DNA from 2 places in the Pseudomonas sp. GL_091 genome. Region 1 is predicted to be linked to the other one. Evidence: predicted binding sites of a transcription regulator. Region 1 holds the regulator's gene; the other holds the start of a gene.
What was found. Region 1 encodes FliA, which starts transcription of late flagellar genes. Its sites were predicted from a motif close to CTAAAGTTTNNNNNNNNNNNGCCGNTAA; they were not measured.

Region 2: a site for FliA is predicted at 2,978-3,005, ahead of flgM (flagellar biosynthesis anti-sigma factor FlgM). Genes of this name have one in related genera too.

Annotation. Positions count from the first base shown of each region.
Region 1 covers NZ_CM174451.1:1,708,962-1,714,414, reverse strand. Annotated here, with positions in the region: gene AC3ITY_RS07825 (chemotaxis protein CheA) at 1-1,304, opposite strand, end outside; gene AC3ITY_RS07820 (protein phosphatase CheZ) at 1,331-2,119, opposite strand; gene AC3ITY_RS07815 (chemotaxis response regulator CheY) at 2,141-2,512, opposite strand; gene fliA (RNA polymerase sigma factor FliA) at 2,681-3,421, opposite strand; gene fleN (flagellar synthesis regulator FleN) at 3,418-4,248, opposite strand; gene flhF (flagellar biosynthesis GTPase FlhF) at 4,365-5,453, opposite strand, start outside.
Region 2 covers NZ_CM174451.1:5,656,083-5,661,535, reverse strand. Annotated here, with positions in the region: gene AC3ITY_RS25710 (MFS transporter) at 1-1,197, shown strand, start outside; gene AC3ITY_RS25705 (flagellar brake protein) at 1,261-2,007, opposite strand; gene AC3ITY_RS25700 (flagella synthesis protein FlgN) at 2,100-2,567, opposite strand; gene flgM (flagellar biosynthesis anti-sigma factor FlgM) at 2,616-2,942, opposite strand; gene flgA (flagellar basal body P-ring formation chaperone FlgA) at 3,109-3,867, opposite strand; gene AC3ITY_RS25685 (chemotaxis protein CheV) at 3,951-4,883, shown strand; gene cheR (protein-glutamate O-methyltransferase CheR) at 4,929-5,453, shown strand, end outside.

The sequences.
Region 1 (5,453 bases):
CCGAAGACTTTCTTGATCGGTTGCATCCGGGTCTTCATGACCGCGGTTTGCAGGTCGGCGGTGACCACGTCGAGGTTCGACACAGCCTTGGACATGGCTTCGTCGCCGCTGTTGAGGCCGAGGCGGACCAGGCGGTTACGCACCAGCACCAACTCGCCGACCATGTTCATGATCTCGTCGAGACGCGCGGTATCGACGCGCACGGTGGTCTCGGCTTCGCTCGCCGGTTTTTCCGCCGGTGGCGCGGCCGGGGCACGCGCAGCAGCAGGTGCAGCGGCAGCAGCCGGCGTTTCAGCTTTTGGTTCGGGTGCCTTGGTCACTGGTTTCGGCGCCGCAGCCTTCGCGGCCGGCGCGGCAACGGACGTGTTCGATCCGCTGGCGACCGTCGCCTTGCCGACTTCGCTGAACCTGCCTTTGCCGTGCAACTCATCGAGCAGCGATTCAAATTCGTGATCGGTGATCAGATCGCTGCCGACCGCTGCGGCGGCTGGCGCGGCAGGTGCTGGCACAGAAGCAATGGCCGACTCGAGCGCATCGACAGCAAAGTTACCCTTGCCGTGCAGTTGGTCGAGCAGTGCTTCGAATTCGTCGTCAGTAATATCGGAGCTGTCGCCGGCCGCTTTCGGTGCTTCTGGCGCAGCCGGCGTAGGGACCACTGCGACAACGGCGAACTGGCCTTTACCATGCAGTTGATCGAGCAACGACTCGAACTCGGCATCGGTGATTTCGTCGCTGGCAGCGGCATTGCTGGCAGGCGCTGGAGCAGCCGCCGGGGCCTCGGCCTGCGCCTTGACGGCGTTCAGCGAGTCCAGCAGTTGTTCGAATTCATTGTCGGTGATGTCGCCCGATTCGGCTTCAGCCACAGGCGTTTGAACCACAGCAGCGACGGGCGCGGATACCACCTCGTCAGCCGATTGCGGCTCGGCCAGGCGGGCCAGCGCCGCAAGCAATTGAGGTGTCGCAGCCGTGATCGGGCGGCGTTCGCGGACTTCGCTGAACATGCTGTTCACCGCGTCCAGCGCTTCGAGAACCACGTCCATCAGTTCCGAGTCGACGCGACGTTCACCCTTGCGCAGGATGTCGAACACGTTCTCGGCGATGTGGCAGCACTCCACCAGCTCGTTGAGCTGGAGGAAGCCGGCGCCCCCTTTTACAGTGTGAAAACCGCGAAAAATTGCATTGAGCAGATCCGCATCATCCGGACGGCTTTCCAGCTCGACCAGTTGCTCGGACAGTTGCTCTAGAATCTCGCCGGCCTCAACCAGGAAATCCTGAAGGATCTCTTCATCGGCGCCGAAGCTCATTAAGGGGGTGCTCCTAACAGGTCTACCTAAAATCCAAGGCTGGATAGCAAATCGTCCACATCGTCCTGACCGGACACAACGTCTTCTCTTTTATCGGCATGAATCTGCGGACCTTCACCCTGAGAGAGATGTTTTTGTGGATCTTTTTCAGCAAGCATCGCTTCGCGGTCATGTTCGATGCCCGCAAAGCGGTCCACCTGACTGGCCATCAGCACGAGCTTGAGCAGGTTGCTTTCAACTTCGGTGACCAACTGGGTCACACGCTTGATCACCTGGCCTGTGAGGTCCTGGTAATCCTGGGCGAGCAGGATGTCGTTGAGGTTGCCCGACACCGCGCGATTGTCCGTGCCGCTGCGCGCCAGGAACCCGTCGACCCGCCGGGCCAGTTCACGAAACTCTTGCGCGCCGACTTCGCGACGCATGAAGCGCCCCCAGTCCGCGCTCAAGACCTTGGCTTCATCCGCCAGGCCATTGACCAGCGGCGTGGCACTTTCCACCAGATCCATGGTGCGGTTGGCCGCAGCCTCGGTCAGCTTGACCACATACCCCAGACGCTCGGTGGCGTCGGTGATCTGCGACACTTCTTCGGCTTGCGGCATGTGCGGGTCAATCTGGAAATTGACGATCGCGCTATGCAGTTCGCGAGTGAGCTTGCCCACTTCCTGATACAAGCCGCGGTCACGGGTCTGGTTGAGCTCATGGATCAATTGCACCGCGTCGCCGAACTTGCCTTTTTCAAGGCTCGCGACCAATTCGACGGCGTGTTTTTTCAGGGTCGACTCAAAATCGCCCAATGAAGTTTCGTTATTGCCCATAGCTCCCCCATGGCGCACTCATCAACCGATGCGTTCGAAAATCTTCTCGATTTTTTCTTTCAACGCCTGGGCCGTGAAGGGTTTGACCACATAGCCGTTAACGCCGGCCTGGGCCGCTTCGATGATCTGCTCACGCTTGGCTTCAGCGGTCACCATCAGCACCGGCAGGTGCTTGAGCTTTTCATCGGCACGCACGTGGCGCAGCAGATCGATACCGGTCATGCCAGGCATGTTCCAGTCCGTTACCAGAAAGTCGATGCTTCCGCTGTTGAGTACCGGAATGGCGGTAGTGCCATCGTCGGCCTCGACGGTGTTGGTGAACCCAAGGTCACGCAGCAGGTTCTTGATGATCCGCCGCATCGTTGAGAAGTCATCAACGATGAGGATTTTCATGTTCTTGTCCAATTCGACCTCCAAGCAGTCTTAAACGCGCCCAGCACCTGGACGCGCCATTTCAATCAATCCGGCAAAGCACTCGATGACTGTCTGGAGCACAACAGATCGCGACCGGCGCAGTTCAACACCACACCGGCCTCGTTCGCAGTGTCCCCCACACTGCCTTCAGCGCGCTCGCCACTCCCCCAAACGCCCCCGCAAACGGGCTGCGCACTGGCTGTGTAACTGGCTGACCCGAGATTCGCTGACCCCAAGGACCTCACCGATTTCCTTGAGGTTCAACTCTTCGTCGTAGTACAGCGCCAACACCAGTCGCTCACGCTCCGGCAAATTGGCAATCGCATCTGCCAGCGCAGCCTGGAAGCGTTCATCTTCCAGGTCGCGTGACGGCTCGATATGAGCACTCGCGCCATCCTCGTGCAGCCCTTCGTGTTCGCCGTCCTGCAACAGATCGTCGAAACTGAACAGCCGGCTGCCCAGGGTGTCGTTCAAAATCCCGTAGTAATCGTCGAGACTCAATTGGAGTTCGGCCGCAACTTCGTGATCTTTAGCATCACGACCGGTTTTCGCTTCAATCGAGCGAATGGCGTCGCTGACCATGCGTGTATTGCGGTGAACCGAACGTGGCGCCCAGTCCCCCTTACGCACTTCATCGAGCATGGCGCCGCGGATTCGAATGCCCGCGTACGTCTCGAAACTGGCGCCTTTGCTGGCGTCATATTTGGTCGACACTTCAAGCAGGCCGATCATCCCGGCCTGGATCAGGTCTTCGACCTGGACACTGGCCGGCAGGCGCGCCAACAAGTGGTAGGCAATGCGTTTAACCAGCGGCGCGTAACGCTCGATCAGCTCGTACTGCGCATCACGCGCCGATGTTTTGTAGAGGTTGTAACCGCTTGCCGTCATAGAACCGGTCCTGCTGTCTGCTGCACGAGGCGCTCGACGAAAAATTCCAGGTGCCCGCGCGGGTTGGCAGGCAGCGGCCAGGTATCGACCTTCTGTGCGATCGCCTTGAATGCCAGCGAGCACTTGGAACGCGGGAAGGCCTCGTAGACGGCGCGCTGCTTCTGCACCGCCTTGCGCACGCTTTCGTCGTAGGGCACCGCGCCGACGTATTGCAGGGCGACGTCGAGGAAGCGATCCGTGACCTTGGTCAACTTGGCGAACAGGTTGCGCCCTTCCTGCGGACTCTGGGCCATGTTGGCCAGGACGCGGAAGCGGTTCATGCCGTAGTCACGATTAAGCAGTTTGATCAATGCGTAGGCGTCAGTGATCGAGGTCGGCTCGTCGCACACCACCAGCAGCACTTCCTGGGCTGCGCGAACGAAACTGACTACCGAGTCACCAATGCCCGCAGCTGTGTCGATCACCAATACGTCGAGGTTGTCGCCGATATCGCTGAAGGCCTGGATCAGGCCGGCGTGTTGCGCGGGGCTCAGATGCACCATGCTCTGAGTGCCGGATGCGGCCGGAACGATACGGATACCGCCGGGTCCCTGCAGCAGTACATCGCGCAGTTCGCAGCGGCCCTCGATCACGTCGGCCAAGGTACGTTTGGGTGTCAGGCCCAGCAGAACGTCGACGTTCGCCAGTCCCAGGTCGGCGTCCAACAGCATGACGCGCCGGCCAAGCTCAGCCAGAGCCAGGGACAAGTTCACTGACACATTAGTTTTCCCGACGCCACCTTTGCCGCCGGTCACCGCGATCACCTGTACGGGATGCATGCTGCCCATGTTATTTCTTTACCTTGTCTTGCATAGACGGAGGCCACATTACTGGCTGCGCGTTCACAAACGGAACAATGCATGGCAGACCATCGATGTAGGTACAAAAACTGTTCATTACTACCTTAGCCAACCTGCTTGGTTTGGCTGTGGTAAATATCAGCGAACATGTCAGCCATGGCTTCTTCGCTGGGTTCTTCCTGCATTTGCACGCTGACGGCGCGACTGACCAACTGATGACGGCGCGGCAGATGGAGATCATCCGGAATCCGCGGGCCATCGGTCAGGTAGGCCACGGGTAACTCATGACTGATGGCCAAGCTCAGCACCTCGCCCAGACTAGCCGTTTCATCCAGTTTAGTCAGGATGCAGCCCGCGAGCCCGCAACGCTTGTAACTGTGATAAGCGGCGGTTAGAACCTGTTTCTGGCTGGTGGTTGCCAGGACCAGATAATTTTTCGAGCGGATGCCTCGACCGGCCAGGCTTTCGAGCTGCATGCGCAGGGCCGGGTCGCTGGCCTGCAGGCCGGCGGTATCGATCAGCACCACGCGCTTGCGCAGCAAGGGCTCCAGCGCCTGCACCAGGGACTGGCCCGGATCGACGTGGGTCACCGGCACGTTGAGAATGCGCCCCAGGGTCTTGAGCTGCTCCTGGGCACCAATGCGGAAGCTGTCCATGCTCACCAGCGCTATGTTCTGCGCGCCGTACTTGAGCACGTAACGGGCGGCCAGCTTGGCCAGGGTGGTGGTCTTGCCCATGCCGGCCGGGCCGACCATGGCAATCACGCCGCCTTCTTCCAGAGGCTCAATTTCCGGTGTCACGATCATGCGCGCCAGGTGCGCCAGCAACATGCGCCAGGCCTGACGAGGCTCTTCGATATCGGTGATCATCGCCAAAAGGTCGCGCGACAGCGGGCCGGACAGGCCGATGCGTTGCAGGCGACGCCAGAGGTTGGCCTGGTCCGGACGGCTGCCCTGCAGCTGATTCCAGGCCAGCGAGCCCAGCTGTACTTCCATGAGTTCGCGCAGGCTGTTGAGCTCGAAACGCATCGAGTCGAACGCGCGCGGGTCCACGCCAGTGGAGGCTGGTGCAGCGGCCGGTGCGGGGCGACGGGGTTCGGCGTAGGTTGGCTCGATCAACGGCTCGGCTGCGGTGAGCGGCAAGCCTGCGAACAACTGGCGATTGGTCGCATTGTCGCTCTCGCCGTCGCCACG
Region 2 (5,453 bases), 3.2 Mb from region 1:
AAGATCGGTCACCGGTTGATTGCCCGGGTCGGGCATATCCGGGCCTATTCGGCGTGTGCCGGGATCGTCGGCGCGGCGGTGCTCGGCCATGGCCTGGTGGACTGGTTGCCGGCCTGGCTGTTTTTGCGGGTGATCGTCGGCCTCGGCATGATGTGCCAGTACATGGTGATCGAGAGCTGGCTCAATGAGCAGGCCGATGCCAATCAGCGCGGCATGGTCTTCAGCGGCTACATGATCGCTTCGTACCTGGGGTTGGTGCTGGGGCAGTTGATTCTGGTCATGCACCCAGGGCTGGGGCTTGAATTGCTGATGCTGGTCGCCCTGTGCTTCGCGCTTTGCCTGGTACCCGTGGCCCTGACCCGGCGCATTCACCCGGCACCTTTGCATCCGGCGCCGATGGAGCCACGGTTCTTTATCAAGCGAGTGCCACAGTCATTGAGTACGGTACTCGGGGCAGGCCTGATCGTCGGTTCGTTCTACGGTCTGGCACCGCTGTATGCCTCGCAGCAAGGGTTGTCCACGGAGCAGGTCGGTTTGTTCATGGGTAGCTGCATTTTTGCCGGGCTGCTGGTGCAGTGGCCGTTGGGCTGGTTGTCCGATCGCTACGACCGGGCCGTGTTGATCCGCAGTTTCGCCTTCAGCCTGGCACTGGCTGCACTGCCGCTGGCGATCATGCCGCAGGTGCCGTTGGAGATTCTGTTTATCGCCGGTTTTGTCTGTTCGCTGGTGCAGTTCTGCCTGTATCCATTGGCAGTGGCGTTCTCCAACGACCATGTCGAAGGCGATCGCCGGGTGTCCCTGACGGCAATGTTGCTGGTGACCTATGGCGTGGGTGCGAGTATCGGGCCGCTGGTGGCAGGCGTGCTGATGAAGCTGTTCGGCAGCCAGATGCTCTATGCGTTTTTCAGCTTCTTTGCGTTGGTGCTGGTGTGGCGAATTCGTCCGAAAGCGGTGACCAACCTGCATCAGGTCGACGACGCACCGCTGCATCACGTGGCCATGCCGGACAATATGACGAGTTCGCCACTGGTGGCCTGCCTCGACCCGCGTGTTGATGAGCAGGTGGTGCAGGATCAGATGTGCAACCCGGTGAATCCGGAGCCGCCAGCCGAACCTGAATCCGAATCAGAAACCGATCAACCGCCAGAAGACCCAGATTCGGGGCGCGAGCCAAGCTTTACCGAGGCCAGGCCTTAAAACCGGGGCACAAAAAAACGGGCAGTCACCGCAAGGGGCTGCCCGCTTTTTGTTGACGCTCTATCAGATGTCGTCTTTGTCGAAGCGACGTGCTTCGCGTTGCAGCTGATAGACGAAGCGTTCGACCTGACGTTGCACCAGCCCGCTCATGTTGTGGAAGCGAATGCCGGCGAAGGTGGTGGAGATCTTTTCTTCGAAGTGCAGATAACGCAACTCGACCGGAGCGGTCATCTTGCCAAAGGGCAGTTCGGCGCTGAAGCGGTCGTAAACCTGACCCAGTTGCAGGCTGCCTGTGATGTCGCCGTCAAAGCGCAGTTTGCAGCCGGTAGCGGAAATATCCAGCAGCTTGCCGCTGATGGGGGCCTTGAGCTTTTCGCCGTCGAGGTTGACGTTGACCAGTTGTGCCAGTTTCAGCGCGGCGCGGAACGCATTACGGCGCTGGTGGTACACCACTTCATCGGGCAGGGCGCCACGATAGCAGCGGCTGCCAGCGGATTCGTCGATGTTCAACCGGCCGTTGCTTTCCCAGGCAATGCGTACGCCTTCGTGGAAGCCTTCGACCTTGAACGGTTCGCCCGCCAGCAGGTAGCGCTCGCCATCTCGGGGAATCATTTCGTCCAGGGCAATCATGTTGCTGTCACGGTCCAGGTCCACCAGATAGCTCTGGAAGCGCTGGCTGCGCTCGTGGAACGTGATGATCAGCGGGTCATGGCTTTCGAGCAGCTGGCGCAGGTTGCTGGAGATTTCCAAGGGCGTGGAGAGCACCTTGGGTGGCTGCGGAGCATCATCCACGTTTAAGGCATTGGACACGGTTAATCAATCTCCAGACAAAATTTGACTACGGCAGTCTGGCAGTTTGCCAGTATGTTGCGCGTCTTGATAGAGCGGGGGCATTGACCGGCTCATGCCTGACTGAGCGGGCGCGGCTTGGCAAGCTTGGAGAACGTTCCGCTGGCATCGTAAAGCGCCGGGGTTTCACCGCCGGTGAGGATTTTCAGCTGGGTGGCTGTAGCGGCCTGCTGAGTGAGGATCGACTGGCCGTTGTTGGCGTTGATGGCCTGGCACTGGGCCAGGAGATCGGTCAGCACGTCACTTTGCGCCAACAACTGCTCGCCAATGCTCGACTGGCCGGCCAATTGCTCCAGACCGCCGCGGTTGGTTGGCAGGTTGAGGCTGGCGAGAATTTCACTGCGCTTGCGGCCATGCTGTTCGAGCAAAACGACCAATGCCTGTTTCTGCGCCAGGATGTTCTCGAGCAATGGCATGTCGCGGCCATGCAATGCGAGGGATTCGGTCTGCAGTAACTCCAGCAGGTGTTGCGCTGGGGCAAAGTCGTCGGTGATCAGTTGCAGTAGATGAGTGTCGTGCATGGCTGGCCTTGGGTTTTAAGCGTCCAAAAGCCTGGCGCCGGCGGTGGCCTAGCGCTGGGCTTCGAAGTTGAGCAGTTTGCTGGCTACACGGTTGCTGTCGACTTTATAGCTGCCATCGGCAATCGCTGCTTTCAACTCGGCCACGCGGGCGTTGTCGACGGCAGGCTGATCGCGCAGCTTGTCAGTGACCTTCTGCAACTGTTGAGCCTCATTGCTGAGATGTACCGATTCCCCGCTTTTGACGGTACCGGCCTGTTCGGCCGCGGACTCCAGCGGTGCGGATTTGCCGGCCTCGGCACTTTCCTTGCTGGCGCTGGTACGTGTACTGCCCGTAAGGGACGAGGAGCTGTTCAAACGGCTGAAATCGATGACCATGATAAAAACCTCTGGGAATTTGGACGCTTGCCATGGTTTCGGCCATTCCCTGGAAAACTTTAGGCCCATTTATCAATGAACCTTGCGCGCGCCAGCGCTTGCCGTGCCTGGAACACAGTCTAGGGAACAGCCGCGGCAAGCGCCACATTCTGATGAACAGCGCGCCTTACATGGACACTTCCACCTGCCCCGGCGCCATGACCTGCGCCTTGATGACTCGCTGGGAGTTGAGGTTTTTCACCCGGATCTGTTCGCTCAGGCTGCCGTTTGACAGTGCTTCGCCCGGCATGCGCACGCTGAGCGTACCGCTACGGGCGGTAATCACCACCTGATCACCCTTGCGGATGACTTCTGCCTGTTCGATATGCACCAGGGTAATCACCTGGTCGGCGACCATTGGTCGGGTCAGTCGCTGTCCGATCGCCTGATCGAGGGAGGTCAGGTAGCCCTGGCTGGTGAGGCTGATATCGCGCTCGCGCAGGACCACGTCCCCAAGCTCGACAATGGCTGCGCGGCGCAGTGGCCGGGCGCTGGTCACGACTTCGCGAAACAGGCGGACTTGAGCGGGCACGAACACTGTCCAGGGGGAAACGCCCTCGCAGCGAACCTTGACCGTAACCCGTCCCAGCGGCTTGGGACTCTCAAGCGTTGCTGTCAATTCCTTGTCGCACATGGGCATGTGCATGCGCGGATCGAGTTGGTTGACCTGGATCTCGTAGCGACCTTCCGTTTGGCTGGTAGCCAGATAGTCTTCTACGGTGAATTCAAGAAAGCCCTGAGTGACGCCGATAAGCATGTCAGGCAAGGTAACCGCGTCAGCAAGGGCAGGGCTGCCAGCGTTGAACAGGCAAACAGCCGCCAGCACACCGAGCAATTTTCGGCAGGGTGTGGTCAGGCGTCGGAAAAATGTCGGTTCTGTGTTCATAACGATTAAAAAAGCAAGCGTCGTGCCGTTTAGTGATGAAGGCGCGTCGCAACAACACTTGGCGTTGGTGTAGGAGTCTGGGCATGGCTGGTGTAATGGATTCGGTAAACCAGCGCACGCAACTGGTGGGGCAGAATCGCCTTGAGCTGTTGTTGTTCCGTCTCGACGGCCAGCAGCTGTACGGGATCAACGTGTTCAAGGTTCGGGAGGTGCTGCAATGCCCCAAACTGACGCTGATGCCCAAGTCCAGTCCTGTCGTGTGCGGCGTGGCGAACATCCGGGGGGCGACCATCCCGATCCTTGATCTGGCGATGGCGACCGGCTCCGGTGCGTTGAAGGACAAGCACAATCCATTCGTGATCATCACGGAGTACAACACCAAGACCCAGGGTTTCCTGGTCCGCTCGGTGGAGCGCATCGTCAACATGAACTGGGAGGAGATCCATCCGCCGCCCAAGGGCACCGGGCGCGATCACTACCTGACGGCGGTGACGCGGGTCGACAACCAGCTGGTCGAAATCATCGACGTGGAGAAGGTGCTGGCGGAAGTGGCACCGACGCCGGAAGCGATTTCCGTCGGTGTGGTGGATGTCGAAACCCAGCACAAGGCACTTTCGTTGCGTGTGCTGACGGTCGACGACTCATCGGTGGCACGCAAGCAGGTCACGCGTTGCCTGCAAACGGTCGGCGTCGAAGTGGTGGCGTTGAATGACGGTCGGCAAGCGCTGGACTACCTGCGCAAACTGGTCGACGAGGGCAAGAAGCCGGAAGAGGAGTTCCTGATGATGATCTCCGACATCGAGATGCCGGAGATGGACGGGTACACCCTGACGGCGGAAATCCGCAATGACCCGCGAATGCAAAAGCTTCATATCATCCTGCACACTTCGTTGTCGGGGGTATTCAATCAGGCGATGGTCAAGAAGGTCGGTGCCGATGACTTCCTGGCCAAGTTCCGTCCTGATGACCTGGCATCCCGGGTAGTCGACCGGATCAAAGCAGCAGATATCAGCTAGGGGGTCGCACCCCTGGCAGTCAACACGATTTAAGAGGCGGCATCATTGTCTACGGGTAATTTGGATTTCGAACAGTTCCGGGTATTCCTGGAAAAAGCCTGTGGCATTTTGCTCGGTGAAAACAAGCAGTACCTGGTCTCCAGCCGTCTCAACAAACTGATGGAACAGCAAGGCATCAAGTCTTTGGGGGAGTTGGTTCAGCGCATGCAGACCCAGCCGCGCAGCGGTTTGCGCGAGCAGGTGGTGGATGCCATGACCACCAACGAAACCCTGTGGTTTCGTGATACCTACCCGTTTGAAGTCTTGAAGAACAAGGTACTGCCCGAAGCGATCAAGGCCAGTCCCGGCCAGCGCCTGCGCATCTGGTCGGCAGCGTGCTCGTCGGGCCAGGAACCGTATTCGCTGTCGATGTCCATCGACGAGTTCGAGCGGGTCAACCTGGGCCAGTTGAGGATGGGCGTGCAGATTATTGCCACCGACCTGTCCGGTACCATGCTGAACAACTGCAAGACCGGCGAGTACGACAGCCTGGCCATTGGCCGCGGTCTGTCGCCCGAGCGCCTGCAGCGT